3 regions of the Streptomyces polygonati genome follow, and region 3 is predicted to be linked to each of the others. Evidence: riboswitches for the same ligand, from Rfam matches in the RefSeq annotation. Region 3 holds a riboswitch; each other region holds the start of a gene.
The links. A riboswitch is a leader RNA that binds a small molecule or an ion and turns the genes downstream of it on or off. The one in region 3 is predicted to bind cyclic di-AMP.

Region 1 (9,605 bases), on a different contig from region 3:
CACGAGCAGCAGTTCGGCGGCGTCGCCGAGCCCGGCGGTCAGCTCGTCGAAGGCGCGGCGCAGATCGCTCTCACCGGCCAGGTCGAGCCGGACGCAGCCGAGGTCGGCGCGGTGCCGCAGGTGCGGAGCGGTGGTCTTGAGCGCCACCGGGTAGCCGAGCCGGCCGGCCGCGGCGGCCGCCGCCTCCGGGTCGGGGGCGGGCAGCGTGCGCCGCACCCGGACGCCGTAGCGGCCGAGCAGGGTGGCGGCCTGCTCGTCGGACAGCAGAGTCTCGGTCTGCGGGGCCGCGTCGGCGGGGAGCAGGCCGCGTACGTCCTCGGCCGCCGCCGCCTGCTGGATGTCGTCGAACTCCGGTACGTGTCCGGGCTCGGCGGAGTCCGCGCGCCAGGCGGCGTAGGCGGCGGCCTCGGCGAGGGAGCGCACCGCCCGGTCGGGGGCCTGATAGGCGGGGATCGGGGCGCCGGGGCCGTCGGGCGAGCAGAGCCGGTCGCCCAGCGCGTCCAGCGCCAGGTGGACGACGGCCACGGGCTTGGCCGCCCCCTGAGCCGCGCGGCGCAGCGCCCCGGCCAGCGCCGGGTCGTCGTCCGCCTCGCCGCCGGAGGCTTCGAGCGGCACGGCGCCCGGTACGTCCGGCGCGGTCTCCGAGCCGACCCGCGGGATCACGGTGACCAGGACCGCGTCGCTGCCCGGGTCGGCCAGGGCGGCGCTGAGCGCGGCGGCCATGTCGCGGGGACCGGCCGCGGTCCCCAGGTCGAGCGGGACGGCGGGCCGCAGCCCGGCGGTGAGGGCGGCGTCGTAGGTGAGCAGGCCGATCGACTCGGAGTTGCCGAGGATGGCGACCCGGTCGCCCCGGGGAAGCGGCTGGAGGGCCAGGAACAGCCCGGCGTCCAGCAGTTCGGTGACGGTCTCCACCCTGATCACCCCGGCCTGCCGGAACAGCGCCGACACGGTGGCGTCGGGGATCCGGGTGACCGGTACGGAGTGCCCGGCCGGCACCGAGCCGGAGTGCAGGGCGCCCTTGACGACCACCACCGGCTTGGCGGCGGCGGTACGGCGGGCGAGCCGGGTGAACTTGCGCGGGTTGCCGAAGGACTCCAGGTACATCAGCACGGCGTCGGTCTCCGGGTCGTCCTGCCAGAACTGCAGCAGGTCGTTCCCCGAGACGTCCGCGCGGTTGCCGGCCGAGACGAAGGAGGAGGGGCCGGCGCCGCGACGGTGCAGCCCGGACAGCAGGGCGATGCCGATGGAGCCGGACTGGGTGAACAGCCCGAGCCGGCCGCGGCGCGGCATCTCGGGCGACAGCGAGGCGTTGAGGGCGGTGTCGGCGGCGGTGTTGATGACGCCCAGCGCGTTGGGGCCGATCACCCGCATGCCGTGGCGGCGGGCCTGCCGGACGAGTTCGCGCTGCCGCTCCCGCCCCTCAGGACCCGTCTCGGAGTAGCCGGCCGCGACCACCACCAGGCCGCGTACCCCGGCCTCCCCGCAGTCGGCGACCGCCGCGGGCACCCGGTCGGCGGGCACGGCGACGATCGCGAGGTCCACCGCTTCGCCGATGGCGCGGACCGAGCGGTGCCCCGGCACTCCGTCCAGCCGGGTGCCGGGGGCGTCCGGGTGGGAGTCCTCGGGGAAGGAGTGGTTGACCGCGTACAGACGGCCGGTGAAGCCGCCGGCCGCGATGTTGCGCAGCACCGTACGGCCGACGCCGCCGGGCCGGCGCCCGGCGCCGATCACCGCGACCGAGGCGGGCCGCAGCAGGCGCTGTATCGAACGGGCCTCGGCGCGGTGCTCGCGGGCCCGCATGACCCGGACCGACTCCTCGGTGGGTTCCAGGTCCAGGTCGAGATGGACGACCCCGTCGGCGATGCTGCGCTGCTGGGTGTAGCCGGCGTCGGTGAAGACCTTGACCATCTTGCGGTTGGCGGGCAGCACCTCGGCGGTGAAGTGCAGGATGCCGCGCTCGGTCGCGACGGCCGCGATGTGCTCCAGCAGCGCGGAGGCGACACCGCGGCCCTGGTGGGCGTCCTGGACCAGGAAGGCCACCTCGGCGCGGGTGCCGGCCGGGCCCGGGGCGGGGCCGCCGTCCGGCCCGATGCGGTCGTAGCGCACGGTGGCGATGAACTCGCCGCCCACGGTGGCCGCCAGGCCCACCCGGTCGACGTAGTCGTGGTGCGTGAAGCGGTGCACGTCGCGGTCGGACAGCCTCGGGTAGGGCGCGAAGAAGCGGTAGTACTTGGACTCGTCGGAGACCTTCTCGTAGAAGTCGACCAGCCGGACCGCGTCGTCCGGGCCGATCGGCCGGATCTGGGCGATGCCGCCGTCGCGCAGCACGACGTCGGCCTCCCAGTGCACCGGGTACGGGTGGGCCGACTGCTCCGTCATGGGCCCAGGGTAAGCGGGCGCGCCCCACTCGCGCCGCCGACGCACAAGGGGCAGTCTGGGGGCGGCGCGCCGCCGGGCCCGAGCAGGGGCCCGGCGGCGCGAGACGGTCCCGGCGACCGGCATGACCTGTGCCGATGGCACGACCCGTACTGATCCGCTACTGATCCGAAGGGCAGAACCATGGCTGAGCGCCGTGTCAACGTCGGATGGCCGGAGGGCCTGCATGCCCGCCCGGCGTCCATCTTCGTCCGCGCGACGATGGCCGCCGGTGTGCCGGTCACCATCGGGAAGCCGGACGGCAAGGCGGTCAACGCGGCCTCGGTGCTCGCCGTGCTCGGCCTGGGCGTACGGGGCGGCGACGAGGTCGTGCTCACCTCCACCGCCGAGGGCGCCGACGCCGCGCTCGACCGGCTGGCGAAGCTCGTCACCGAAGGCCTGGAAGAGCTGCCGGATACCGTCTGAGGCACCTGCCCGGCGCTCTTTTTCAGGCCGCCGCCTTATCGCGCTCCACGCAATTCAGCGGGACCGGACAATCCCCCATGGATAGTCCGGTCCCGCTGCAACGCTTTTACGGGGTCAACAATTCTATGACCTTGTATACGGTGCGATTGTTAAGCGCGGCGGCGCACCGCGTTTACGGGATGTTTCAGAATCCTCACCGCGGCGGCCCGCTCCACATGGACCGCGGACAGCCGCCGGGCCCGCTCCGCGTCCCCGCGGGCGACCGCGTCCACGATCGCCGCGTGCTCCTCCCAGGAGTCCACCGCCCGGGTCGAGCCGCCGTCGCCGTACACCCAGGCGATCTTGTGCCGGAGCTGGGTGAGCAGCGCGGCCAGCGTGGGACTGCCGGACGCCTGCGCGAGCGTCTCGTGGAACCAGCCGTCCAAGGAGGGCAGGTCGGACAACTGTCCCTGTACGGCCCGCTCCTGGCCGAGCCGCACCAGGCCGCGCAGCACCTTCAGATGCGCCTCGGTGCGGCGCTGGGCCGCCCGGGCGGCGCCCATCGGCTCCAACAGGCCGCGTATCTCCAGCAGGTCGGCCGCCTCCTGCTCGGTGGGCTCGGCGACCGAGGCCCCGGCGTGCCTGCGGGTACGGACGAACCCCTCGGACTCCAAGGTGCGCAGCGCCTCGCGCACCGGCACCCGGGAGACGCCGTACCGCTGCGCGAGCAGTTCCTCGGTCAGCCGGCTGCCCGGCGGGAAGAAACCGCCGACGATGTCGTCCCGGATGGCCGTACACACCACCTGGGCCGAGATACGCCGTCCCGCGCCGTCCGCCCCGCTCACATCCGGCTCCGCATCGCCGACTCCATTTCTGTCCCCGTATGGTGCGGGACTCTATTCCAGCACACCCGTAAATGGGAAAGTACCCCCGGAATTCTTTGATTGTTTTTGGACAGGTGGGGCGCTTTCGGACGCCTGTCCGCCGGTCGCCGGCCGCTCGGCGGGCGGGCGGGGGACGCGCGGGGACGGACGAAGGCCCCGGCGGGGGGAACCGGGGCCTTCGGGTCTGGCGCTGTGCGGGCGGTTCAGATGGTGACGCCGTGCGAGGCCAGGTACGCCACCGGGTCGATGTCGGACCCGTAGTAGGGCGTGGTGCGCACCTCGAAGTGCATGTGCGGGCCGGTGACGTTGCCGGTGGCGCCGGAGATGCCGATCTCCTGGCCCTCGGTCACCGTCTGTCCGGCCGAGACCAGCGGTTCGGTGAGGTGGGCGTACAGCGTGTACTTGCCGTCGGCGTGCTGGATGATCACGTCGTTGCCGTAGGAGCCGTCGGCGCCCGCGGAGAACACCGTGCCGGCCGCGACCGCGTGCACCGGGGTGCCGGAGTCGACCAGGAAGTCCACGCCGGTGTGGTAGCCGCTGGACCACATCGGACCGGCGACCTTGTAGCCGGTGCCGATGGCCGCGTCGCCGACCGGCTTCATGTAGCCGGAGCCGGCGGCCACGGACATCGCGACCGGTGTCGCGGTGCTCGGGGTGCTCGGGGTGCTCTCGGCGACCGGGGTGACCGGGGTGGCCGCGGCGGCGGCCTTCGCGGCGGCTTTGGCGGCAGCGGCTTTCGCGGCGGCAGCGGCCCGGGCCTCGGCCTTCGCCGCCGCGACCGCGCGAACCTTGGCGGCCCTGGCCTTCGCCAGCGCTGCCGCCCTCGCCTCGGCCGCGGCCGCCTTGGCCGCCTTCGCCTTCGCGAGGTCGGCGGCCTTGTGCTGGGCGTCGGCCTGGCCGGCCAGGGCGTCCGCCAGGGAGGCGTTCACATCGAGGGCCTGGGTGAGCGCGGTGGGCTGCGCGGCGGCAGCCGGGGCCTGCCCCGGAGCGGCCATCGCGGAGGCGCCGAGGGCTCCGGCGGTGGTGAGTACGGCGACGCCGGCCAGAGTGGCGGCGGTGCGTCCGGAACGGACGCGGCGGTGCTTCCCGCGGGGCGCGGGCAGAACGTGGAACGCCATGAGGAGGCGTCGCTCCTTTCCTTCCTTCTCGCCTACCGGGTTAGCTGACGGGTTCGGAGCAGGAAGGTCTCCTACGGGGCATCCGCCCGGGCGGGCGGGTGGCCCCGATTCACCCCATGGGACAGAACCTCCGCCGCCGGGTCGGGCGGCGCGAGGGCGGGTCCCCGGCTCCCCCTCGCGGGGGACTCGGCGATGTACGGGTGCGCCCGGCGAAACCGGACGCTTCGCCCTTTGCGGGCAATGTCGGCTGACGCTAGCCGGGCCCTTGCTCGTACGACAACCGGATCGGCTGATATGTAGCGGACGCCACACACCGCCCGCGAGCGCCCAAAACGCCCGGAACCCCGGTGCCCCATCGGGGCACCGGGGTTCCGGGCGTCGGGCCGGACGCGAACGAGCCGGCCGGCTCAGCTGACGATGCTCACCGGGCCGATGCCCAGCTCGCGGACCGGGTCGGCGATCGCGGCGGCGTCGCCGACCAGGACCACCACCATGCGGTCCAGCGGGAAGGCGTTGACCACCGCTGCGGTCGCCTCGACCGTGCCGGTGGCCGCCAGCCGCGCGTACAGCCGCGCCTGGTAGTCGTCGGGCAGCTCCTGCTCGACCTGGTCGGCGAAGGTGTCCGCGACCGCCGCGGCGGTCTCGTAGCGCAGCGGCGCGACCCCGACCAGATTCTGGACGGCGACGTCGCGCTCCTCCTCGGTGAGGCCGCCCTCGGCGAGGGTGCGGATCACCTGGCGGGCGTCGGCCAGCGCGGGACCGGTGACCTCGGTGGCCACCGAGCCGCTGATCGCCAGCAGCGCGGCGCCGGTGCCGTCCGCGGAGCTGAGCAGCACCTGGGCGAAGGCCCGCACCCCGTAGGTGTAGCCCTTCTCCTCGCGCAGCACCCGGTCGAGACGCGAGGTCAGGGTGCCGCCGAGGCAGTAGGTGCCGAGCACCTGGGCCGCCCACACCGGGTCCTGGCGGTCCGGGCCGGTCCGTCCGATCAGCAGCTGCGTCTGCACCGCGCCGGGCCGGTCGACGATCACCACCCGGGCGGTGTCGTCCGAGGTGATCGCCGCACGGGGCCGCGGCTCGGCCCGGTCACCGGTCCAGCGGCCCAGGGTCCCGGTGAGCAGCGCCGGCAGGTCGATACCGGTGAAGTCGCCGACCACGACGGCGGTGGTCGTCGACGGCCGGACATGGGCCTGGTAGAAGGCCCGCACCGCGGCCGCGTCGATGCCGCGGACGGTCTCCTCGGTGCCCTGGCGCGGCCGGGAGAAGCGCAGGGAGGCCGGGTAGAGCTCCTTGGACAGCGCCATGGCGGCGCGGCGGGCCGGGTTGGCCAGCTCGTGCGGGATCTCGTCCAGCCGGTTGGCGACCAGCCGCTTGACCTCGGGCTCGGCGAAGGCGGGCGCGCGCAGTGCCTCGGCGAGCAGGGCCAGCGCCCGGTCCAGCCGGGAGGCGGGCACTTCGAGGGAGACCCGGACGGCCGCGTGGTCGGCGTGCGCCGACAGGCTGGCGCCGCAGCGCTCCAGCTCGGCGGCGAACTCCTCGGCGCTGTGCTCGTCGGTGCCCTCGGACAGCGCCCTGGCCATGATGGTGGCCACGCCCTCCAGGGCGGCCGGCTCGGCGGCCAGCGGCGCGGACAGCAGCACCTCGACCGCGATGACGCGGCGGCCGGGCCGGTGACTGGTCAGCAGGGTCAGCCCGTTGTCCAGGGTGGACCGCTCCGGCGCCGGGAACGCCCACGGCTTGGGCTCGCCGGGCTGCGGCTGCGGGTGGAACGTCATGACGGCCGCGGTGTCGCTCACGCTTCGCTCTCTTCCTGCTCGGTGCCTTCGGCGGCGTCGGTGGCGCCGTCACCCGCGGCGCCCTCGGCGCCGGCCTCGGCCTGGTCGCCGCCGGTGGGTTCGTAGACCAGCACCGCGCGGTTGTCGGGGCGCAGCCGGGCCGCGGCCACCGCCTTGACCTCTTCGGGGGTGACGGACAGCACCCGCTGCACCGCGGTCAGCGCGAGCTGCGGGTCGCCGAAGAGGACGGCGAACCGGCACAGTTCGTCGGCCCGGCCGTTCACCGTGGCCAGCCGGTCCAGCCACTCCCGCTCCAGCTGGGCCTGCGCCCGCTCCATCTCCTCGGGCGTGGGGCCGTGTTCGGCGAACCGGGCCAGCTCCTCGTCCACCGCGCTCTCGATGTCGGTGAGTTCGACCCCGGAGGAGGCCTTGACGTCCAGCCAGCCGAGCGAGGGCGCCCCCGCCAGCCGCAGCAGCCCGAAGCCGGCCGTGACCGCCGTACGGTCGCGCCGTACCAGCCGGTTGTGCAGCCGGGACGACTCGCCGCCGCCCAGCACGGTCAGCGCCAGATCGGCCGCGTCGCCCTCCCGGGTGCCGTCGGAGGGCAGCCGGTAGGCGGCCATCAGGGCGCGCGAGGGCACATCCTCCTCGATCACCTCGCGGAGCTGGCCGCCCACCACGTCGGGCAGCGAGCCGTCGCGCGGCGCCGGCTTGCCGTCGTGCGCGGGGATGGTGCCGAAGTACTTCTCGATCCAGGCCAGTGTCTGCTCCGGGTCGATGTCGCCGACCACCGCGAGCACCGCGTTGCCGGGCGCGTAGTACGTACGGAAGAACGCGCGGGCGTCCTCCAGGGAGGCCGCGTCCAGATCGGCCATCGAACCGATCGGGGTGTGGTGGTACGGGTGGCCCTCGGGGTAGGCCAGCGCGGTGAGCCGCTCGAAAGCGGTGCCGTAGGGCACATTGTCGTACCGCTGGCGGCGCTCGTTCTTCACCACGTCCCGCTGGTTGTCCAGGCTCTCCTGGTCCAGCGCGGTGAGCAGGCTGCCCATCCGGTCGGCTTCCAACCACAGCGCCAGCTCGACCTGATGGGCCGGCATCGTCTCGAAGTAGTTGGTGCGTTCGAAGCTGGTGGTGCCGTTGAGCGAACCGCCGGCGCCCTGCACCAGCTCGAAGTGGCCGTTGCCCTTCACGCTGGCGGAGCCCTGGAACATCAGGTGCTCGAAGAGGTGGGCCAGGCCGGTACGGCCCTTGACCTCGTGCCGTGAACCGACGTCGTACCAGAGGCAGACAGCCGCGACCGGGGTGAGGTGGTCCTCGGAGAGCACCACCCGCAGGCCGTTCGCCAGGCGGTGCTCGGTGGCTGTCAGGCCGCTGGAGTATGCCTCCGGGGTGGCCGTGTGACCCATGGGCAGGCTGTCCTTCCGATCGCGTGCGTGTGACTGCGTAGAGTGCTGCCACTCTAGGGAAGCGAGCAGGTGCGGCGCGAAGTTCCCCGCTGACGCCGCGCGCTCGGGCCGGGCGGTGGTCGGCGCTGTCGGTGGCGCGGTCCACAATGGTCGGCAGCAGTCCCCAGGTCCAGACGAAGGAGCGCCGCCGAGATGGCCCGCCGCACGACGAAGACCCCGCCGCCCGACGACGGTTTCGAGGAGCGCATCCTCGACATCGACGTCGTGGACGAGATGCAGGGCTCCTTCCTTGAGTACGCCTACTCGGTGATCTACTCGCGCGCGCTGCCCGACGCCCGCGACGGCATGAAGCCGGTGCACCGCCGCATCGTCTACCAGATGAACGAGATGGGCCTGCGCCCGGACCGCGGCTATGTGAAGTGCGCCCGTGTCGTCGGCGAGGTGATGGGCAAGCTGCACCCGCACGGCGACTCGTCGATCTACGACGCCATGGTGCGGATGGCGCAGCCCTTCTCGCAGCGGCTGCCGCTGGTGGACGGCCATGGCAACTTCGGTTCGCTGGACGACCTGCCGGCCGCGATGCGCTACACCGAGGCCCGGATGTCCGGCCCGGCCCAGCTGATGGTCGAGTCGATCGACGAGGACACCGTCGACTTCGCGCCGAACTACGACGGCCAGGAGCAGGAGCCCGGCGTCCTGCCGTCGGCCTACCCGAATCTGCTGGTCAACGGCTCGTCGGGCATCGCGGTCGGGATGGCGACGAACATGCCGCCGCACAATCTGGTGGAGGTCATCGCCGCCGCCCGCCACCTGATCAGGTATCCGAACGCCGATCTGGACGCGCTCATGCGGCACGTGCCGGGCCCGGACCTGCCGACCGGCGGCCGGATCATCGGCCTGTCCGGCATCCGGGACGCGTACGAGAACGGGCGGGGCACCTTCAAGATCCGCGCCACCGTGGCGGTGGAGGACGTGACACCGCGCCGCAAGGGCCTGGTCGTCACCGAACTGCCGTTCAACGTGGGACCCGAGAAGGTCATCGCCAAGATCAAGGACATGGTCGGCGCCAAGCGGCTGCAGGGCATCGCCGACGTCAAGGACCTCACCGACCGCGAGCACGGCCTGCGGCTGGTCATCGAGATCAAGAACGGCTTCAACCCCGAGGCGGTGCTGGAGCAGCTCTACAAACTGACGCCGATGGAGGACTCCTTCGGCATCAACAACGTGGCCCTGGTGGACGGTCAGCCGCTCACCCTGGGCCTGCGGGAGCTGCTGCAGGTCTATGTCGACCACCGCTTCGCCGTGGTGCGGCGGCGCAGCGAGTTCCGGCGCACCAAGCGCCGCGACCGGCTGCACCTGGTGGACGGTCTGCTGGTCGCCCTGGTCGACATCGACGAGGTCATCGCGATCATCCGGGCGAGTGAGAACGCGGCGCAGGCCAAGGAGCGGCTGATCGAGCGCTTCGGTCTGTCGGAGATCCAGACGCAGTACATCCTGGACACCCCGCTGCGCCGGCTGACCCGTTTCGACCGGATCGAGCTGGAGTCCGAGCGCGACCGGCTGAACGGCGAGATCGCCGAGCTGACCCGGATCCTGGACTCCGAC
Region 2 (9,605 bases), on a different contig from region 3:
CGATCGGCGTGGAACCGTCCGGCCCGGACGACCCGGTGGCCGCCGCCGGGCTGCGGCTGCTCGGCGCCTTCACCGCGGTGCTGCGCGGCTACCAGATCCCGGAGTCCGAGGTGGACCACGCGCTGCGCATGCTCCGCAGCCTCTGCCACGGCTTCGCCACCTTGCAGGCGGCCAACGGCTTCCAGTGGAGCGTCGACATCGACGAGAGCTTCGAGTGGCTGATCGCCTTCGCGGACCGGGGTCTGCGCGCTGTCTGACCAGCGTGCGGTCCGGGCCGGCCCAGGCCGGCCCGGCGCTCGCGGGCCGCTGCGGGGGGCCGGAGACCGGGCGTACGAGTCGTGCGCGTTGTGCGCGTCGTGCAACCAACTGCCGCGCCCGCGGGTCAAGTAGAGGTCAACAGCATTCGTGCCGAACTGGGGGAGACATCATGCGACGGTACGCGTATCTGGCGATGGGCGCGCTTGCGAGCGGCAGCCTCCTGCTCAGCTGGTGCGGCACGGCCGAGGCCGCGACCGCCCCAGTGATCAAGCCGGTCCGTTCGGTCCGGCCCCTGGACACCACCCCGCCCCCCGCCCCTGCCGGGCTCCAGACGACTGTCGACCCCGCCGCGCGCCAGGTGACCGTGAAATGGTCCGCGGTGACGGCGCCGGACCTCGCGGGATACCTCGTCTACCGGTCGGACACGACGCCGGTGGCGCTGGACCCGGCGCATCTGCGGAGTACGGCGACGCCCTTCAAATCGCTCCAGTTCTTCGACTACCCGCCGTTCACCGGAGCCACGTACTACTACGTCGTCGTGGCGGTGGACACCTCCGGCAACCGCTCGGCCTCGGCGCCTCTGGCCGTCACGACCATCGACCGCACCCCGCCGCCGGCGCCGACCGGCGTCACCGGCTCGATGGACCCGGTCGCCGGGACCTACACCCTGTCCTGGAACGCGCCGACCGACCCGGATACGGCCGGCTACCGGATCGCCTACTGCTCCTCTGGCTTCAACGACCCCTGCTTCGTGATCGCTTCGGATCCGGCACTACCCAGGACCCAGACCAGCCTGACCAGTCCGTGGCCGGCCGGCTACAAGGTGCTCTACCAGGAAGTCTGCGCGGAGGACACCCACTTCCTGCGCGCCTGCACCCAAGTGACGGTCCAGGCACCGCAGTAGTCGGCCTTCACGCCTCGGCCGGCAGGGACGCCAGCCACTCGGTCAGCAGATGGTTGACCTCGGTGGGGCGTTCCTGCTGGACCCAGTGGCCGCAGCCGTCGAGGAGGTGGGAGGAGACCAGGCCCGGCAGGGTGGTGGGGTAGGCCGCGATCGCGTCGGACAGCCAGAGGGTGGAGGCGTCCTGGTTGCCGCCGATGAAGAGGGACGGCTGGGTGATCGGGGCGCCGTCGAAGTCGGCGAGGTCCTCCCAGTCCCGGTCCATGTTCCGGTAGCGGTGCAGCGGACCGCTCAGGCCGGTCCGCTCGAACTCCCCTACGTAGAAGTCGAGATCGTCCTCGCTGAGCCAGGCGGGGCGACGGCCGGTGGGAAACCGGTCGCGCATCGCCCCGCCGCGGCCGATGAAGTGCGGGTCGGGCTCGCCGGGGCCGGGGGCGGTGTCGGCGGACAGCGCGGCGTAGGCGCCGGCGAGCCAGCCGCGTACGTCGGGCTCGATCTCGGCCTCGGCGCGGCCGGGCCGCTGGAAGTAGGAGACGTAGAACTCGTCGTCCCCGCCCATCCGGGCGAAGACCTCGGTGGGCCTCGGTCCGCCGCGTGGGGCGTAGGGAATGCTCAGCAGCCCCACCGCGCGGAAGACATCCGGCCTGAGAAGTGCCGAGTTGGCGGCGATGGCCGCTCCCCAGTCGTGGCCGACGATCACCGCGGACCGCTCGCCCAGGGCGCGCACCACCGCCGCGTTGTCCTCGACGAGTTCGAGCATCCGGTAAGCGTCCACGTCGCCGGGCTTCGACGAACGGCCGTAACCGCGAACGTCGATGGCGACCGCGCGGTATCCGGCCGTTGCCAGCGCGGGCAGTTGGTGGCGCCAGGAGTACCAGGACTCCGGAAAGCCGTGCACCAGCAGCACCAGCGGCCCGGTCCCCTGCTCCACCAGGTGAGTCCGGCCCGCGGGCGAGGAGACCATCCGGTGGGTTACGTCCGTGGGCGGCATGAATCCTCCTGGGCTCGATCGGCGGTGCGCGCCGGCATCCGTGCGTCGATCATGGCGCGACGCGACCACGGTACCGAGCGCTGTTGCCGTTTCGGCAAAGCGGCTGGGGGCGGGCCCGAGCTTGGCACCGGCGGCGCGGCGCGGCGCCCGGCCTCCCCGGCCCGGCCGGCACCGAGCGGGCCGGGTTAGCCTCGGGCAGGAAGAACCCTGACGAGGAGGACGACGCGATGGCTGGGATTCCGGCGAGTGTGGTGGCCGCGGGTGGGCTGATCGGGGGGTACGGGATCGCCCGGTGGACCAAGCGGCGCGAGCTGGGCGGCGTGGCCCTGGCGGCGGCCGGGGCGGTGGCGGCGCGCGAGTGGCAGCGGCGGGCCGGCACAGGGGCCGCCGCCGGGCTGACCGGGGCCTATGTCGTCGCCTTCGCGGGGTCCCACCCGCTGGCGAAGAAGGTCGGCGCGTGGCCGGCGGTGTTCGCGGTGGCGGGCGGCGTGGCCGCGGCATCCTGGGCGGTGGCGGAGCGCGGCAGGGCGTAGGGCGAGGCGGGCTGCGCTTGCGGGGTGCGCTTGCTCTGGGAACCTGCGGGACCCGCCCGCGCCCGGCCGCCCGGCCGCCGGAGGGACGGGCGCCCGGGCCAGCCGGACCCGTACCGAAGCCCGCCGTCTCCCGCCCCAGGCGGGAGGCCTACCTCCGTAGGTAGTCCAGCAGCACCGGCAAGTGGCTGTGGTCCGGTTCCTTCACCGCTGTCAGCAGGGTGACGCGGCCCTTCCGGGCGCGGGCGCGCAGCGAGGTCGCGGCTTCCTCGGCGGCCGGGGCCGCCAGCAGTTCCGCGTGGAAGCGGCGTTCGAAATCCTCGTACTGGTCCAGGTGGGCGTGGTACCAGGAGCGCAGCTCACGCGAAGGCGTCAGCTCCTTCGGCCACTGCGCCACCTCGGCCCGCTCCTTGGAAAGGCCCCGCGGCCAGAGGCGGTCGACCAGCACCCGCAGGCCGTCGGCGGCCTCGGGCGGATCGTAGGCGCGGCGGACCCGGAAGCCGGTCGCGTGCGCGGCCATGGCGGACCTCCTGAAGGCGGCAGGAACCCGTACGTCCTCAGTCTGCCGTCCCGGGGGTCGGCACGCCGTGCGGCGTCACCCGCCCGGGGTTCGCCCCGCCCGGAGCGGAAAAGGACCGGCGGCCCTGGCTGGGGGGGAGTAGCCAGGGCCGCCGGCGTATGAGGGGCGGGTCCAGCGCCGAAGCGGCAGGTCAGAAGCGGTCAGACCGCCGGGGAGGTCAGGACCCCGAGGCGCCCGGCCCCGCTCGGGCCGAGCGTTTCAGCCGCGCCAGCCGCACCAGCTCGACGCCCGCGCAGCGACACCGCACTACCCGAGGTTACCCGCAACCGCCGCTCAGACCTCGACATCGTGCCCGGCCAGCCACGCTACCGGGTCCACCGCGTCGCCGCCGCCCGGACGGACCTCCAGGTGGAGGTGGGGCGCCGGGACGTTGCCGGTCGCGCCGACGCGGCCGATCGTGTCACCGGTGGTGACCGGTCCCGAGTTGACGACCATCGTCGAGAGGTGGCAGTACCAGAGCTCCGTACCGTCCTGGAGCGCGACCACCACCCGGTAGCCGTACGCGCCCGCCCAGCCGGCCGAGGTGACCGTACCGCCGTGGACGGCATGGACCGGGGTGCCGGTCGGGGCGTCGAAGTCCTGGCCGACGTGGGAATTGCCCCACAGGTCGGCCTCGCCGTAGCCGGCGGTGAGGGTGTAGGAGGCGACCGGCTTGATGTAGGAGGCCGCGAGGCGGGTGACGCGGTCGGCCTCGGCGCGGGCGGCGGCCTCGGCCTCGTCCCGCACCTTCGCCTCGGCGGCGGCCTTCGCGGCGGCGGCCTGCTCGCGTACCTTGCGGGCCGCGTCGTCGCGGGCGGCCTGGAGGGCGGCGGCACGCTCGGCGGCCTCGCGCTCGGCGCGGGCGGCGGCCTCACGGGCCTGAGTGGCCTGGCTGACGATCCGGGCGCGCAGCGCCTCACCGGGGTCGGCGAGGCGTGCCGTACCGGCCGGCCCCGGCGCGGATGCCTGCGTCTCGTCCGCCACGGGCCGGGCCGCCTGGCCGGACGACGGGCCGGTCAGCGCGTCCGGCAGCAGATCCGGTACGGACACCGGTACGGGCGCGGGTCCGGCCGGGACGCCGGGCGCCGCGACGGCCGCGGCCACCCCGCTCGCTCCGACGGCGGCCATCGCCGCCATGCCGAGGACGGCGGAACCGCGGGCCAGGGTCCGCTGCCGGGGCAGCGGGGCCGGGGCGGAGGCGGGGAGCGGAAGGGGCTGCGGGAGCGGCAACGGCTGCGGCAGCTGCCGGGGCTCGGGCGCGGCCGGCTCGGCGGCGGGGAACTCGTCCCACTCCCGGGCGGGTTCGGTCTCCGGCCGGGCAGGTGCGTAGGCAGGTTGGTTCGACGCCACGGCGGGCGCACTCCTTTCCTTCCCTCTCGCCTACCGGGTTAGCTGACGGGTTCGGAGCAGGAAGGTCTCCTACGGGCCTGACGGCTGCCCGATTCACCCCAGGTGTTGGGTCCCCGGTTCCCGCGGACGGGATTCGGCAAGCGCACGGTGCCGCCTCTTACGGCGGTGGTGACAACCGCGCTGCGTTATCAAACGTTAATAGAGGCGGGCAGGTTTTCCAAGCCGAATCGGAGAGTTGGGGGGAGTCAGCAATCGGTCATCACCTGCCGGGCGAGGGCAAAACGGTCAGCCGATGTGTTCACGAGGTGATGTGAGCGTGTGTCAGTTGTTATGCGAACGGGACCGGTCGGCTACGTTCGGTGAGCGGGCGTCGACGAAACGATACGGCGGAGGGCGTGGACCAGGTGGGCGTACGACCGGAAACGCGCGCGGCGGCCCCGACCGCGACCGTGATCCCAGTCCCCGGCACCGGCACCGGCACCACCACGGGCACGCCGCACGTTCTTGTCATGGACCCGCTCAAGCAGTCGTCCCCTCACGACACCCACGGGAGCCCGCCATGGTACGTCCCAGCCTTCCCCGACTCCCCTACGAACGAGGCCTGTCCGACCTCCCCGCCACCGGCCGCCGGGCCGACGACCGCCCCGCCTCCGACCGCGCCGCCCCCAGCCGGCCGGACACCGTGAGCGCGGCCACCGTCGGCACCGCGCCCGGCCGCACCGCCAAGGCCCGCGCCGACAACCCCGCCGCGCTGAACCCCTCCCTCACCCGCCGCCAGCTGCTGCGCGGCGGCCTCGCCCTGAGCGCCACCGCCGGGGCGGTCCTCGGCGCCGAGGTCTGGGGCGGCGCGGGCCGGGCCGCCGCCACGACCGTCGACTACCCCACCGCCACCTGGGCGCCCGCCAGCAGCGGCAACTACAGCGCCTCCAGCCGCCCCACCACCTACCCGGTCGAGCTGGTGGTGATCCATGTGACCCAGGAGACCTTCGCCGACACCATCAGCCTCTTCCAGGACCCCGCGCACGCGGCCTCCGCCCACTATGTGGTCCGCTCGGCCGACGGCGCGATCGACCAGTGCGTCCGCGAACGCGACATCGCCTGGCACGCCGGCGAGTGGGACTACAACACCCGCAGCATCGGCATCGAGCACGAGGGCTGGGTGGACCAGCCGGCCTACTTCACCGCCGCCCTCTACGGGGCCTCCGCCCGGCTGACCGCCGCCCTGTGCGACAAGTACGGCATCCCCAAGGACCGCGACCACATCATCGGGCACTACGAGGTCCCGGGCACCGACCACACCGACCCGGGCGTCAACTGGGACTGGGTCCGCTACCTCCGCCTGGTCAACGGCGTCTGATCCTCCGGGCCCGCGCCGCCCAGCGGGAACATCGCGGTGAGCCGGGGCAGGCGGCGCGCGGATTCGGGCTCGTCCAGCACCGACCAGCGCCGGCCCGAGGGGGTCATGCCGGGGCGGTTGCGGGTGACGGAGTCGAGCAGGGCGCGGGTGGCGGCGTCGAAGGAGTCGCCCCCGGAGCCCGCGCCGCCGGAGGAGGCGGAGGAGGCGGAGGAGCCGCCGCCCGAGCCGCCGGTCACCTGCTCGTACGCCTCCCGGGCCAGATACGCCAGGGATTCCCACTGCGGCCAGGCGTCCTCCGGCCAGGCGGCGCGGGGGCGGCCGGACAGCCGCAGCACCTCGGGGGCGTAGGCGAGCACGTCGGCGTCGGTGAGGGCGGCCTCGAAGACCGGGCGGCCGAGGCCCACCATCCAGCGCTGGAAGTAGCAGAAGGCCTCGTCGGAGCACCAGCCGCCGAGGATGCGGTCGGCGGCCGCCCACAGATTCCAGGTGAAGGCCTCGCCGGTGAGGTGGTCGAGGCACGCCTGGAAGCGTATGAGCTCCGGCGGCGAGAGCCGGCAGAGCACGGCGCGGAGCCACGCGTCCCGCTTGTCACCGCTGAGCCCCTGGCGTTTGCAGTCGGCGATGAGAGTCCAGAAGGGATCGGTCTCCATACCGGCGACTATGCCAGGGGACTGAGACAAAGCATCCCCAATTTCAGCTGCTGGACGTTCGGTCGGCGGTCAGCGGGGAAGCCTGTCCGCTACACGTTCCGCGGCGGCCGCGGGCCATCCCCGAGGGCCGCCTGGATGACCGTCACCTGGCGGTGCGGGAGTGTGGACGCCCGGCGGACAAGTCGCCTGACGGGTCCTCATGTCCCGGTCGTCAGCACCATCCGGAAGCGCGCCCGGCCCGACAGCATCTTCGCGTAGGCGGCGCCCGCCTCCTCCAGCGGAACCTCCTCGATCATCGGCCGCAGGCCCTGCCGGACCGCGAAGCCGAAGACCTCCTCACGGTCGAGAGGAGTGCCGGAGATGATCCCGTAGACCCTCTTGGTGCCGACGATCAGTTGCAGCGCGCCGAGCGACAGCTCTTCCTGGGGCAGACCGATGACGACGAGTTCACCGCGGCGGCCGAGCCCGTCGACGGCCGAGGACATCGCCTCGGCGTCGGTGACGGTGGCCAGGACGACCTTGGCGCCGCCGAGTTCCCGCAACGCCTTCGGGACGTCCTCCCTGATGCTGTCGATGTAGTGGTCGGCGCCCAGGTCCCGGGCGAGGTCGCCCTTCTCGCCGCCGCGGGCGACCGCCACGGTGTCGAAGCCCATCATCGAGGCGACCTGGACGCCCAGGTGCCCCACGCCGCCCAGGCCCATCACGGCGATCGTGTCACCGGGCCGGGCGGAGCTGTTGCGGAGCGCGTTGAAGGCGGTGAGTCCGGCGCAGGCCAGCGCGGCCGCGTCGGCGGAGCGGAGTTCGTCCGGGACGCGGGCCAGCCCGTTGGCCGGGATGACGACCGTGTCGGCGAAGCCGCCGGGGTACGAGACGCCGGGGATCTTGGCCTCGGGGCAGTTGATGCCGTCGCCGGCCCGGCATGCCTCGCAGGTGCCGTCGGTACCGGCGATGTAGCCGGAGGCGACCCGCTGTCCGACCGTCCACTCGGTCACCCCGGGGCCGACCGCCTGGACCCGGCCCGCGATCTCGTGGCCGGGTGTCATCGGGAAGCTGCTGCCGGGGAGGTAGCCCTCGATGATCGGGACGTCGGAGTGGCAGATCCCGCAGGCCTCGACGGCCACCCGCACCTCCCCGAAGCCGGGCTCGGGGATTTCCGTCTCGCCGAGGACGAGGTCGCCGCCGGGCTCGGACACCTGGACGGCTCGGGAGGTCACGCTCATGAGTGCTCTCTTTTCGGTCGGGTCTTCGGTCGGGTCTTCGCCGGGCCCCGGCCGGCGGCCCGCCCCCGCGTCGGGGGCCTCCGCCGGGGCGCCCGCCGTCACAGTTCCGCCGTGCTCAGGAACTCCTCCCAGGTCGTCGAGCCAGCCGTGTAGGGCGCGCCCGGCGCCGGGGCCAGCGCCCCGCGCTTGATCGCCCGCGCGCCGGGCAGCACCCCGGGCAGCGGGACCGGCAGCAGCAGGCGCCGCCGCCCCGCCGCCCGCAGGTACGCGCGGGTCAGCGTGCCGGCGTCCGTCCGCTGCGGCCCGGCCAGGTCCGGTACGTGCCCGGCCGGCTCGCCGAGCGCGAGTTCCACCAGCCGGGCGGCGGTCTCATCGGCGTCCACCGGCTGGAGCGGGACACCGGCGGGCATGGGCAGCAACGGCGAGCGCGAACCCGTGCGCAGGCTGTCCAGCACCAGGTCGTAGAACTGGGTGACGCGGATGATCGTCCACGGCAGCTCCGAGTCGGTGATCACCCGCTCGGCGTCGTACTTCGACCGCATGTAGGCCTGCGAGACGGTGTCCGCGCCGACCACCGAGATGAAGACGAGGTGCGGCGGGCCCGCGGCCGGCCCCGCGGCCGGGTCCGTGCCGCCGGGGCCCGGCTGCTCGTCACGGGCCCCGCCGGCCCCGGTGGCCCGCGCCGCGGCCCGCACCAGATTGCGGGTGGCCTCGGCGTCCCCCTTGCTCCGGCTGGCCAGGTGCACGATCGCGGAGACGCCCTCGACCGCCTGGGCGACCCGGGTGCCGCCGGTGCTCAGATCGCCGAGGACGTATTCGACGCCGTCCTCGTCGTCGTGCGGGCGCCGGCTCAGCACCCGCACCCGGCGGTCGGCGGCCAGCAGCCGCGGTACGAGCAGCCGCCCGAGCAGGCCGGTGCCGCCGGTGACCAGGATGGGCGCGTCCATGATGTGCAGCCTCCTACGGGGCCGGCTCCGGGTGCCGGGTGTCCCTGACCGGTTCCTCAGGTGCGGGTGCCCACTCTCCGATGCCCCATTCGTCCGATTTATCCAACATGGGGCGGGCCAGGCTCGGCGCCGGGGCCGGGGGGCCGATGGGCGGGTGCGGCGGGGGAGGCGTCCGACGGCGCGACCGCCCTGGGGAACTCCCAGCTCGGGGCGCGAAACCTGCGACGCGACCCTTGACCTCCGGCAGTGCGATCCTGCAAGAATCCGTGTGCCATTGGTTGATTCTGTTCATTGCTGGTCACTTATGGCGTCCTTCATCGGGACGCCAGCTGGTGCATGCCTCAAAGAGGAGGGATCCCACATGCCGGTCAACCGCAGGTCGTTCCTGATCGCAGGAGCCGCAGGGGCTACCGCCGTTCCCACGCTTCCGGGTCTCAGCGGAATCGCGAGCGCCCACTCCGGGCCTTCGTCGTCGCCCACATCACCCACCTCAACAAAAACTCCCATCCCCAGAACCGTCGACCTCGCCGACGACTGGCGCTTCGCCCTCGTCAACCCGGCCGGGATCACCGACCCGACCGGCGCGTACGCCGACGCGGCCGACCCCGGCTACGACGACTCGCGCTGGCGGGCCGTCCGGATCCCGCACGACTGGAGCATCGAGCAGACGCCCAGTACCGCCAACGGCACCTCCGGCGGCACCGGCTATCTGCCCGGCGGCCTGGGCTGGTACCGCAAGGCCTTCACCCTGCCGCCCACCGTGGCCGGCCGCCGCGTCTCGGTCGAGTTCGACGGCGTCTACATGGACTCGTACATCTACTGCAACGGCACGCTGGTCGGTA
Region 3 (9,605 bases):
ATCGACGCGTTGAGCCCAGATCGCTCCGGCGTTCCCGTCCTCGCCCACCGGCAGACCACGGAACGGCTTGTAGATGACGCGGTTGTGCTCCGCGGCGAACTTCCGCGCCTGCTTGGCGTCGTTGGTGATGAGTGTTGCCGGGATGGTAAACCCGAGTTCAGCGAAGCATTGCAGCTGGGCGGGCTTGAAGTCGGCTCGGCTGACAGCGGCCGGGTGGTTCACATACCGCGCGTCGCGCAGGTTGTGCAGGACGCCGCCGAGGCCGTGCCGGGCCTCGGCGACAGCGAAGTCCCGCTGCTGCGAGGGTAGATGGGCGAACCGGGCGGTGTACGGGGTAGGGCGGCGGTAGTACACCGCCGCCACCTCCCCCAACTCCACCTCGCGGCTTGTCGTACGCAGCCGCCCGGCCCAAGTTGGCACACCGGCGCCGATGCGGGCGCCGAACGTCAGGCCGGGCCCGATATCGCCCGGGTCCACCCGGACGACAAGCACCTCGCGCTCGTTGAGTGCGGCGATGACCAGGTCGGCGGTGACGTCCTCCAGGGAGGTGACGACCAGAACGGGAGGAGCCACTGGTCAGTCCGACTCGTAGTCGGTGGTGTTGTCGTCCTGACTCTGCGGCTGAGGGACCTGGCCGTCGCCTCCGCCGGAAACCGAGGCGGTGCCCTTGGCCTTGTTGGTGCCGTGCTTGCCCATTTCCACCAGTCGGCCGACGGCGTCGGTGTAGCGGGCGGTCTGTGTCGCCTCGTCCAAGGTCACGGTCGTGTACGGCGGCGGGTTTACCGGCAGCCGGTCGGTGACCAGCCGCATTGCCCACGGCGCTTGGGGTGTGAGTGCCTCCATGCGAAGTCCCCTTCTCTCACCTCAGGCGAGGAGCCGGACGGCCTCGGCCTGAACAGAACCCGACTACGGCAGGGGTTCTGACCAGTAAGCGTAGATGTCGCGGACCGTCGCGGAAATGGGACGCTCCGTGATGTCGCGGACCTGTGGTTATCGCCTCGTCCCGGGGGCTGGCGGGGCTCAGGGAAGGAGGACGGTTTTACCGACGGTGGTGCGGGTGGTGATGGCGGTGTGGGCGGCGGCGGCGTCCGCGAGGGGGAAGGTTTGGCCGATGAGGGGGTGGAGGCGGCCTTCGGTCGCCGCGGTGAGGGCCTCGCGGGTTTGGCGGATTTGGACGTCGGGGCCGCGGTGGCCGGTCGGGGGGCCGAAGTAGGAGGTGACGGTGATGTCGCGGGCGGCGACGGCGGCCGGGTCGAGTTGGGTGATGCTGCCGCTGGAGAAGCCGAAGATGATGAAGCGCCCACCGGGAGCGAGCAGTTCGAAGGCGCTGGTCCCGGTCTCGCCGCCGAGGGCGTCCAGGACGACGGTCACCCCCTGGGGAGCCGCCTGCCGGACCTGCTCCGGCCAGTCCCGCTGGGTGTAGTCGATCGCCACGTCCGCGCCGAACTCCCGCACCAGCTTGAGCTTTTCCTCGCCGCCGGCCAGCCCGATCAGCACTTCGGCCCCGGCCGCGCGGGCGAGTTGCAGGACGAGCGTGCCGACCGCCCCGGCGGCGGATTCCACCAGCACGATGTCGCCCTTGCCGATCCCCGCCGTCTCCACCAGCCCGATCGCCGTCCGGCCGGTGCCGAGGAGAGACACCGCCTCGACGCTCCCCAGCGACTCGGCCAAGGGATGCACATTGCTGACCGGGAGCACCGCCCGCTCGGCGTACCCGCCGCTGAGAGCCGTCTGACCGGCCACCCGCCGGCCGATCAGCGCGGGATCGACCCCCTCCCCGACCGAGGCGACGACTCCGGCCACATCGCGCCCCGGCGTCCAGGGCAGCGCCTTCGGGGCGATCGGCGACACCCCTTGCAGGCTCCCGGTCCGGACCTGCGTCTCCACGAACTGGATCCCGGTGGCCTCGACCTCCACGACCACCTCTCCCGGTCCGGCCACCGGATCCGGCACCTCCTCCAGCCGAAGTTCCTCCGGGCCGCCGAACTGCCGCACCACGATCGCGCGCATGACGGATGTCCCTCCCTCGTCGTTGACCTCCACTGCGCCCCCGACGCTAGGCGCCGGCCCCGCCCGGCGCCTCTGGCCGCAGTCGTGTCGTCACTCCGTCTTCGGTCCTACGACGTCCAGTTCGAACCAGACGGTTTTGCCGATGCTGTACGGGCGCCGGTACGAACCCCAGGCTCGGGAGAGAGCCTCCACGAGAGCCAACCCCCGCCCTGACTCGTCGTCGGGCGCCGACCTACGCAGCACGGGCAGGCCGTTCCCAGCGTCCGACACCTCGACGCGGAGGACGGTCGCGCTGAGTAGCTGGAATCGAGCGCCGATCTGGCGCCCGGGTACCCGCGAGTGACGGACCGCATTGGTCACCAACTCGCTGAGCAGCAGCGTCGCCGTCTCGGCGGTGTCCCGGGGCAGCTGCCACGCTTTCGCTTGTTCGATGAAAAGGGTGCGGGTCCGGCCGACGGTACGGGGGTGGCGGGGCAGGCGCCACTCAACTCCATCGGCGGGCGCGGTCGTCGGATACGGCTGGTTGGAAGGGCTCATGGACGCGTTCCTCAACGGGCTCACAGCGCTGCGGATTTCGCAATTCGCCGATCACAGCGTGTGCGGATCGCGTTAATCTCGGGAGTCACGACGCGGGTACGGAGGGTGCCGTACCCGCGGTTGAACCATGAGGGACGGTCCGCTGATGACCATGGAGACCTCCGAGCCGCCGATGTCCTGGCGCTACTGCGGAAACCAGTGCAAGCTCACTCGCGAGCGTGCTGGGCTCACACGGGATCAGTTGGCCAAGGAGGCCGGCTATGGCTACGAGACGGTCAAGTCCATGGAGCAGGGTCGCCGCAAGCCGACGCTGAGGCTGCTCCAAGTCGCCGACGATCTCTGCGGGGCGCAGGGCGTGTTGGTCGCGGGGTTCGCGTTCTTGAAGCCCGACCCGTACGCCTCGTTCTCGCACGACTACATGCGGTACGAAGCCGAGGCGTTGGTCATCAGCTCGTTCGAGCCGCTGCTCATTCCAGGACTGCTCCAGACCGAGGAGACGGCCCAAGCCCTACTCAGCGCCCATTGGCCGCCGCTTGACGACGAAACGATCGTGGAGCGAGTGCGGGCACGCCTGGCGCGTCAAGCTTTGCTGGCTACGCAGACCAAGTCCTTCAATTTCGTGATCGGTGAGGCCGCGCTGCGAAATGTCCTGACCAACTCCGGAGCTCATAAGCGGCAGTTGCTGAACCTGGTGGAGATGGGGAAGCGCCGGAACATCACCGTCCAGGTCCTGGAACTTCGAGGGGCACACCCGGGTCTCAACGGTCCGTTCGTCCTCCTGCAAACTCCTGAGCACGAGACCCTCTCCTACGAGGAAGGACAGTCGACCGGCATCCTCTCTGCCGAGCCTGCGAAGGTGGGCGTCATGTCCCAGCGCTATGCGATGATCCTGCGTGCGGCCCTCAGCCCCGAGGAGTCCGCCAAGTTCATCGGCAAGTTGGCGGAGGAACTATGAGCACCGAGCTGGCGTGGTTCAAGTCCAGCCACAGCGGTACCGAGGGTGGCAACTGCATCGAGGTCGCCACCTCTTGGCGCAAGTCCAGCCACAGCGACAGCGCGGGCGGCGCCTGCATCGAGGTCGCCGCCTCCCCAACCACCGTCCACGTACGGGACTCCAAGGACACCTCCGGCCCCCAGCTCGCGTTCGACGCCGATGCCTGGGCCGACTTCGTCGCGTACGCCGCCGCGCAGGACCTTCGCGCCTGACGGAATTAGGGCTGGTTGCTCCGCGTTCGTCCCTTCTCATGTGCGACATGACCAGGTACGTCGCCGGTCGGTGGTTGATCTGCGCGCCGGGACGCGTTCTGCTGGAGTGATGAACGGGTCCTGTTCGCCGCGTGGGTCGTAGCCGCGGCGGACAACGGAGGAGGATCCGGGCAGAGGTGGGCGCGCTCAGGGGGCGCGCCCACCCTTAGTTCACTTGCCCCCGCAGGGGTCTAGCTCGGCCGGGTCGCGCCCGCGAAGGGCATCTCGCTGATCGGGGCGATGCGGATCGGGGCTCCGGGGTGGGGGGCGTGGATCATCTGGCCGCCGCCGATGTAGAGGCCGACGTGGGAGATGCCGGCGTAGAAGAAGACCAGGTCGCCGGGGCGGAGTTGGGACTCCGGGACGCGGGTGCCGGCGTTGATCTGGGTGTACGTGGTGCGGGGGAGGGAGACGCCCGCGGCTCGCCAGGCGGCCTGGGTGAGGCCGGAGCAGTCGTACGAGCCGGGGCCGGTGGCGCCCCAGACGTAGGGGAGGCCGAGCGCGCGATAGGCGAAGGCGACGGCCGCGGCGGCGCGGGAGGAAGGGGCCGCCAGGGAGTTCGGCGCCGGGCTCAGCGAAGGGCTCAGCGGGAGGCGGGTGGTCGCCCGGGAGGAGAGGGCGGCCGGGACGGCGTTGGGGGACGCGGGCGCGCCGACGTCCGCGGCGTTGAACGCGGCCCGCTGCTCAGCGGTGAGTTGGGCCAGCAGCGCCCGCGCCCGGCTCAACTTCGCCTGTACGTCGCGCTTACGGGCGGCCAGCCGGTCCTGGGCGGTGCGCAGGGCGGCGAGTTTGCCGTTCGCCTGCTCGCGGGTGATGGCGATGCTCCGCCGTTCGATGGTGATCCGCTCCAGGGCGGCGGCCTGGCGGACGCCCAACCGGCTGGCCAGACCGACGCGTTGGAGGTACGTGTCCGGTGTCGAGTTCAGCGCGAGTTGGAGCGTGGGGTCGAGCGATCCGGCGCGGTACTGGGCCGCTGCCAGCGAACCGACCGCGTCCCGGGCGGTGTTGAGCCGGACGGTCTTGCGGGCCAGTTCGCCTTGGAGTTCGGCGACGGCGGCCCGGGCGGCGTCCGCCTGCTCCTTCGCGCCGTCGTACTTCTCGGTGGCCTGCTCGGCCTGCCGGTAGAGCACCTCGACCTGCGCCTGGACCTGCTGCGGGGTGAGGCGGGGTTCCGCCTGGCCGGGCTCCGCGAAGAGGGTGACCGAGGCGGCCGAGGCGAGGGCGAGCGTGCATGCCGCGCGGGACATCGTTGAGCGGGTGGATCGGGGTGCGCCGGCGGTGCGGGGGGCGGTGGGGGTGCCGGTGGTGCGGGCCGTGCCTAAGTGCGGGTCGCGACTGTGTGAGGCCATGGAGGCCGCCACTCCTTCCGGGGAGCCGTCCGGGGGGTCCGGCCGGTCCGGAACGGAACCGACCGGCGGCCCGGCGGCGTCTGCACGGGGGGAACAGACACCGCCGGACCTTCGGCGCGGGCGGCCGGGCCGTCGCTCTCACGAGGCCAGTGGGGTCGGCCACCCGCGAGGCGACGCTAAACCCCGTCCGGGGGCGTAGCGGGCGGATCGACCGGGACTGCCCTCTTTCGTCCGCTGCCGACCACAAACGACCGCTGTTCGACGGGTGATCCGCCCGTAAACGAAGCCGCCCTGACCGATGCGTCGGTCAGGGCGGTCGGTCCGGCGGGTGCCTGCTAAGCAGGTCGTCCGGAAGGTCCTACGCGATGCGGCGGGCGGCCGCGAACGGCATCCAGCTCATCGGGGCGATCTCCACCACCGCGCCGGTGTGCGGCGCGTGCACGACTTCACCGTTGCCGAGGTAGATGCCCACGTGGCTGATGCCGGAGTAGAAGAAGACCAGGTCGCCGGGGCGCAGATTGGACTCGGAGACGGCCGTGCCGTCCGTGACCTGGTCCCAGGTGGTGCGGCCGATGGTGATGCCGGCCGCGCGGTAGGCGGCCTGGGTCAGGCCCGAGCAGTCGTACGCGTTGGGCCCGGTGCCACCGGACACATACGGCTTGCCGCGCTGGGCCAGCGCGAACTGGAGGGCCGCCGCCGCGCGCCCGGAGGCGGGGCCGCTGTAGCTCGCGGCGGAAGCCGACGAGGAGGAAGAGGACGACGAGGACGACGACGAGGAAGAAGAGGTCGAGGTGTACGACACCTTGGACTTCGGCGGCGTGCTCAGCGCGGCGAGCCTGGCGCGTTCCTGGGCGTTGAGGCTGTTGAGCAGCTTCTGCGCGGCGGCCAGCTTCGCGGAGACGTTCTTCTTCTGCGCCGCCAGCTTGCCCTGCGCCTCGGTCAGCGCCTTGAGGCTGCTGGTGGCCTGGGCCCGCTGGATGGACGCCTGTTCCTGCTGGACCTGGAAGGTCTTCAGCGCGGTCGCCTGCGTCTGCGACAGCCGGGACATCATGTGCGTCTGCTGGAGGAACGTCTCGGGGTCCGGCGACAGCAGCAGCTGCGTGGTCGCGTCCATGCCGCCGTCGCGGTACTGGGCGGTGGCGAACTGCCCCAGGACGCGCCGCGTCTCGTTCATCGTCTGCGTTTTCCGCGCGACCTGCTGCAGCAGCTGATTGGCCTTGGCCCGCTGCGTGTCGGTCTTCTCCTTGGCCTGGTCGTACTGCTGGGTCGCCACCTCGGCCTGCTCGTTGAGGGTGTCGACCTGCTTCTTGACCTCGCTGATGGTGGGCTTGGCCGGCGCCGGGGCGGCGCTCGCGCTCTCACTCAGCAGGGTGACGGACGCCAGGGCCGCTGCGGTGACTCCCACCGCGGCGCGCGGGCCTGCGGTGGCGAGTATGTGGGTACGCGGCTTGCGGTGCGACGCCAAGGAGGCGACTCCTTCCGTGGGCCGCCGACCGGGTTAGCTGACGGGTTCGGGCGGAAAGGTCGCCCTACGGTTCCGACGCCTCGCGGCGTCCGTTCCGATTCACCCCGGATCACTGGGTGGGTCCCCGGCTCCGGCCGAGGCCGGATTGAGCGGAGGCGACCTGCTGCCGGTACGGGCACCGGCGGGGAATCAAGCCACCTAGCGGGCTACCGTAGTCAACTTCTGGCAGTCTTGGGAAGTTTGGATCGCAATGTGACTGAAATCGCTTTGTGATCTCAAGGGTTCTGTTGGATTCTGCGGGGTTGCGGCGGCCCGCGCGGGCCGGGCCGGGGGATCAATACGGGCGTACAGCCCCGTAGAAGGGCATTTCGGTGATGGGAGCTATCTTGACCACCGTGCCCGTGTGCGGGGCGTGGATCATGTTGCCGCCGCCGATGTAGAGCCCGACGTGGCTGACGTCGCTGTAGAAGAAGATCAGGTCGCCCGGCTGGAGGTCCGCCTCCGACACGCGGGTGCCGACGTCCACCTGGTCGTAGGTGGTACGCGGCAAGGTGATCCCGGCCGCCTTGTACGCCGCCTGCGTGAGGCCCGAGCAGTCGAAGGAGTCCGGCCCGGTCGCGCCCCACACGTACGGCTTGCCGATCTGGGCGCGCGCGAAGGCGATGGCCTGGTCGGCGATCGAGGCGTTGGCGGGGGCGGGGGTGACGGGCGCGTCGGTGCCCTTCGTACCGCCCGCCGCCTTCGCCGTCTGCGCGGCCTTCTCCTGCGCGGCCTTCTCGGCCGCCGCGATCTTGTCGGCCTTCGCCTTGGCCGCCGCCTCCTGCTGGGCCTGGATCTTCGCCAGCTGCGCCTTCTGCTCGGCGGTGAGGGTGTTCAGCAGGTGCTGGGCCTGGCTCAGCTTGCTCTGCACGTCCGCCTTGGCGGTCCGCAGCTGGGCCTGCTGGGTGGTGAGCGTGGCCAGGCTCCTGGCCGCCTCGATCCGCTGCTTGGTGGCGGCGGCCTGCTGCACCCGGAAGGTCGTCACCGCCGCGTCCTGCCGCTGGGCCAGCACCCCGGTCAGGTGCACCTGGTCCAGCACCGCCTGCGGGTCGGGCGCCATCAGATAGCGGGTGGTCGTGGTGTCCCCGCCCGCCCGGTACTGCGCGGCGGCGTACTCCCCGAGCACCCGGCGGGACTCGTTCAGCTGCTGCGTCTTCTTGGCGGCCTCGGTGAGCAGCTTGTTGACCGCGACGTTCTGCCGGTCGGTCTTCTCCTTGGTGCCGTCGTACTTCTGGGTGGCGGCGTCGACCTGGTGCAGCAGGGTGTTCACCTGGGCCTGCACATCGGCGATCGATGGCTTGGCCGGCTTGGGAGGGGCGGGCGTCGCGCTCGCGCTCTCCGTCAGCAGGGTCACGGTGGCCAGCGCCGCCGTCGTCAGCCCCACGGCCGCGCGGGGGCCGGGGGCACTGAGTATCGCGGTACGGGCCTTACGGTGCGTCGCCATGGCGGGCGGACTCCTTCCGGGGCGCTCTGCCTGGTGCGGCACCGTAGCCAAAGCGCGGGGCTGCTGGGAAGGGGTGTGTCCGATAGGCCCGATACCTTTTCGTAATGTTTTGCCGGAGGGCCCGTGGCGTCACGGAGCGTGGCATCGGGATTACGGGGACGCGGGCGGGTTCGGGGGACGGGCCGGGCTTCACGGGACGGGAGTGATCGCCTGCCCGGTCGGCCGGGCTCGGGCGAACCGGGGGAAGAGTGTCGGTGCGGGCGCCTAGACTCGTTAGGCGATGAGCAGCCTCTTTGACGACAGTTTCCTTGCCGGTCTCGACGCCGTCCACGGCCCGGGTGATTCCGGGGCGCCCGAGCCGCCGGAGCCGGAGGACGAACCCGGTGGGGGCCCCGCCGAGGACGTACCGCACGATCTCTTCGGCGACCGCTTCGACGGACCGCCGCCGCGTGACGCGCACTACCGCGACGGTGCCGCGCGCCCTGCCACCGACCCCGCGCAGCTGCTGGTGGGACTCAATGAGCAGCAGCGCGCCGCTGTCGAGCACGCGGGCGGGCCGCTGCTCATCGTGGCCGGCGCCGGCTCCGGCAAGACCCGGGTGCTGACCCACCGGATCGCCTATCTGCTGGGCGCCCGGCAGGTCCACCCCGGCTCGATCCTGGCGATCACCTTCACCAACAAGGCCGCCGGCGAGATGAAGGAACGCGTCGAGGAGCTCGTCGGCCCGCGCGCCAACGCCATGTGGGTGTCCACCTTCCACAGCGCCTGCGTCCGCATCCTGCGCCGAGAGTCCAAGTCGCTCGGCTTCACCTCGTCCTTCTCGATCTACGACGCGGCCGACTCCAAGCGGCTGATGTCGCTGGTCTGCCGGGATCTGGACCTCGACCCCAAGCAGTTCCCGCCGAAGGCGTTCAGCGCGCAGGTCTCCAACCTCAAGAACGAGCTGATCGACGAGGAGACCTTCGCCGCCCAGGCCGAGAACCTGTTCGAGAAGAAGATCGCCGAGGCCTACGCGCTCTACCAGGCCCGGCTGCGCGAGGCCAACGCGCTGGACTTCGACGACATCATCATGACCACCGTCCACCTGCTCCAGGCGTTCCCCGACGTCGCCGACCACTACCGGCGGCGCTTCCGCCATGTGCTGGTCGACGAGTATCAGGACACCAACCACGCGCAGTACACGCTGGTGCGCGAGCTGGTCGGCACGGGCGAAGCCCGGGACGGCGCGGCGGAGGCCGGCGCGGTCCCGGTCGCCGAGCTGTGCGTGGTCGGCGACGCCGACCAGTCGATCTACGCCTTCCGCGGCGCGACGATCCGCAACATCCTCCAGTTCGAGGAGGACTACCCGCAGGCCCGCACCATCCTGCTGGAGCAGAACTACCGCTCCACCCAGACGATCCTGTCCGCCGCCAACGCCGTCATCGAGCGCAACGCGAGCCGGCGCGCGAAGAACCTGTGGACCGAGTCCGGCGACGGCCCCGTCATCGTCGGCTACGCGGCCGACCAGGAGCACGAC

Region 1: another riboswitch for cyclic di-AMP. It lies ahead of ACFO3J_RS26610 (M23 family metallopeptidase); the one in region 3 lies ahead of ACFO3J_RS15525 (C40 family peptidase).
Region 2: another riboswitch for cyclic di-AMP. It lies ahead of ACFO3J_RS30215 (M23 family metallopeptidase); the one in region 3 lies ahead of ACFO3J_RS15525 (C40 family peptidase).

The regions. Positions count from the first base shown of each region.
Region 1 is NZ_JBHSBB010000019.1:214,684-224,288, forward strand. Features, by position in the region: gene ACFO3J_RS26595 (bifunctional acetate--CoA ligase family protein/GNAT family N-acetyltransferase) at 1-2,379, opposite strand, end outside; gene ACFO3J_RS26600 (HPr family phosphocarrier protein) at 2,560-2,841, shown strand; gene ACFO3J_RS26605 (GntR family transcriptional regulator) at 2,991-3,665, opposite strand; gene ACFO3J_RS26610 (M23 family metallopeptidase) at 3,908-4,822, opposite strand; cyclic di-AMP (ydaO/yuaA leader) riboswitch at 4,838-5,024, opposite strand; gene ACFO3J_RS26615 (M16 family metallopeptidase) at 5,230-6,594, opposite strand; gene ACFO3J_RS26620 (M16 family metallopeptidase) at 6,612-8,000, opposite strand; gene ACFO3J_RS26625 (DNA gyrase/topoisomerase IV subunit A) at 8,193-9,605, shown strand, end outside.
Region 2 is NZ_JBHSBB010000029.1:50,000-59,604, reverse strand. Features, by position in the region: gene ACFO3J_RS30240 (TetR/AcrR family transcriptional regulator) at 1-257, shown strand, start outside; gene ACFO3J_RS30235 (fibronectin type III domain-containing protein) at 428-1,162, shown strand; gene ACFO3J_RS30230 (alpha/beta fold hydrolase) at 1,170-2,150, opposite strand; gene ACFO3J_RS30225 (hypothetical protein) at 2,378-2,683, shown strand; gene ACFO3J_RS30220 (DUF488 domain-containing protein) at 2,832-3,200, opposite strand; gene ACFO3J_RS30215 (M23 family metallopeptidase) at 3,534-4,589, opposite strand; cyclic di-AMP (ydaO/yuaA leader) riboswitch at 4,602-4,738, opposite strand; gene ACFO3J_RS30210 (N-acetylmuramoyl-L-alanine amidase) at 5,341-5,946, shown strand; gene ACFO3J_RS30205 (DUF4240 domain-containing protein) at 5,919-6,596, opposite strand; gene ACFO3J_RS30200 (alcohol dehydrogenase catalytic domain-containing protein) at 6,794-7,816, opposite strand; gene ACFO3J_RS30195 (SDR family oxidoreductase) at 7,915-8,763, opposite strand; gene ACFO3J_RS30190 (glycoside hydrolase family 2 TIM barrel-domain containing protein) at 9,125-9,605, shown strand, end outside.
Region 3 is NZ_JBHSBB010000010.1:643,032-652,636, reverse strand. Features, by position in the region: gene tgmB (ATP-grasp ribosomal peptide maturase) at 1-573, opposite strand, end outside; gene tgmA (putative ATP-grasp-modified RiPP) at 577-843, opposite strand; gene ACFO3J_RS15550 (zinc-binding dehydrogenase) at 1,021-2,010, opposite strand; gene ACFO3J_RS15545 (ATP-binding protein) at 2,101-2,547, opposite strand; gene ACFO3J_RS15540 (helix-turn-helix domain-containing protein) at 2,693-3,502, shown strand; gene ACFO3J_RS15535 (DUF397 domain-containing protein) at 3,499-3,753, shown strand; gene ACFO3J_RS15530 (C40 family peptidase) at 3,984-5,039, opposite strand; gene ACFO3J_RS15525 (C40 family peptidase) at 5,500-6,606, opposite strand; cyclic di-AMP (ydaO/yuaA leader) riboswitch at 6,614-6,768, opposite strand; gene ACFO3J_RS15520 (C40 family peptidase) at 6,941-8,089, opposite strand; gene pcrA (DNA helicase PcrA) at 8,370-9,605, shown strand, end outside.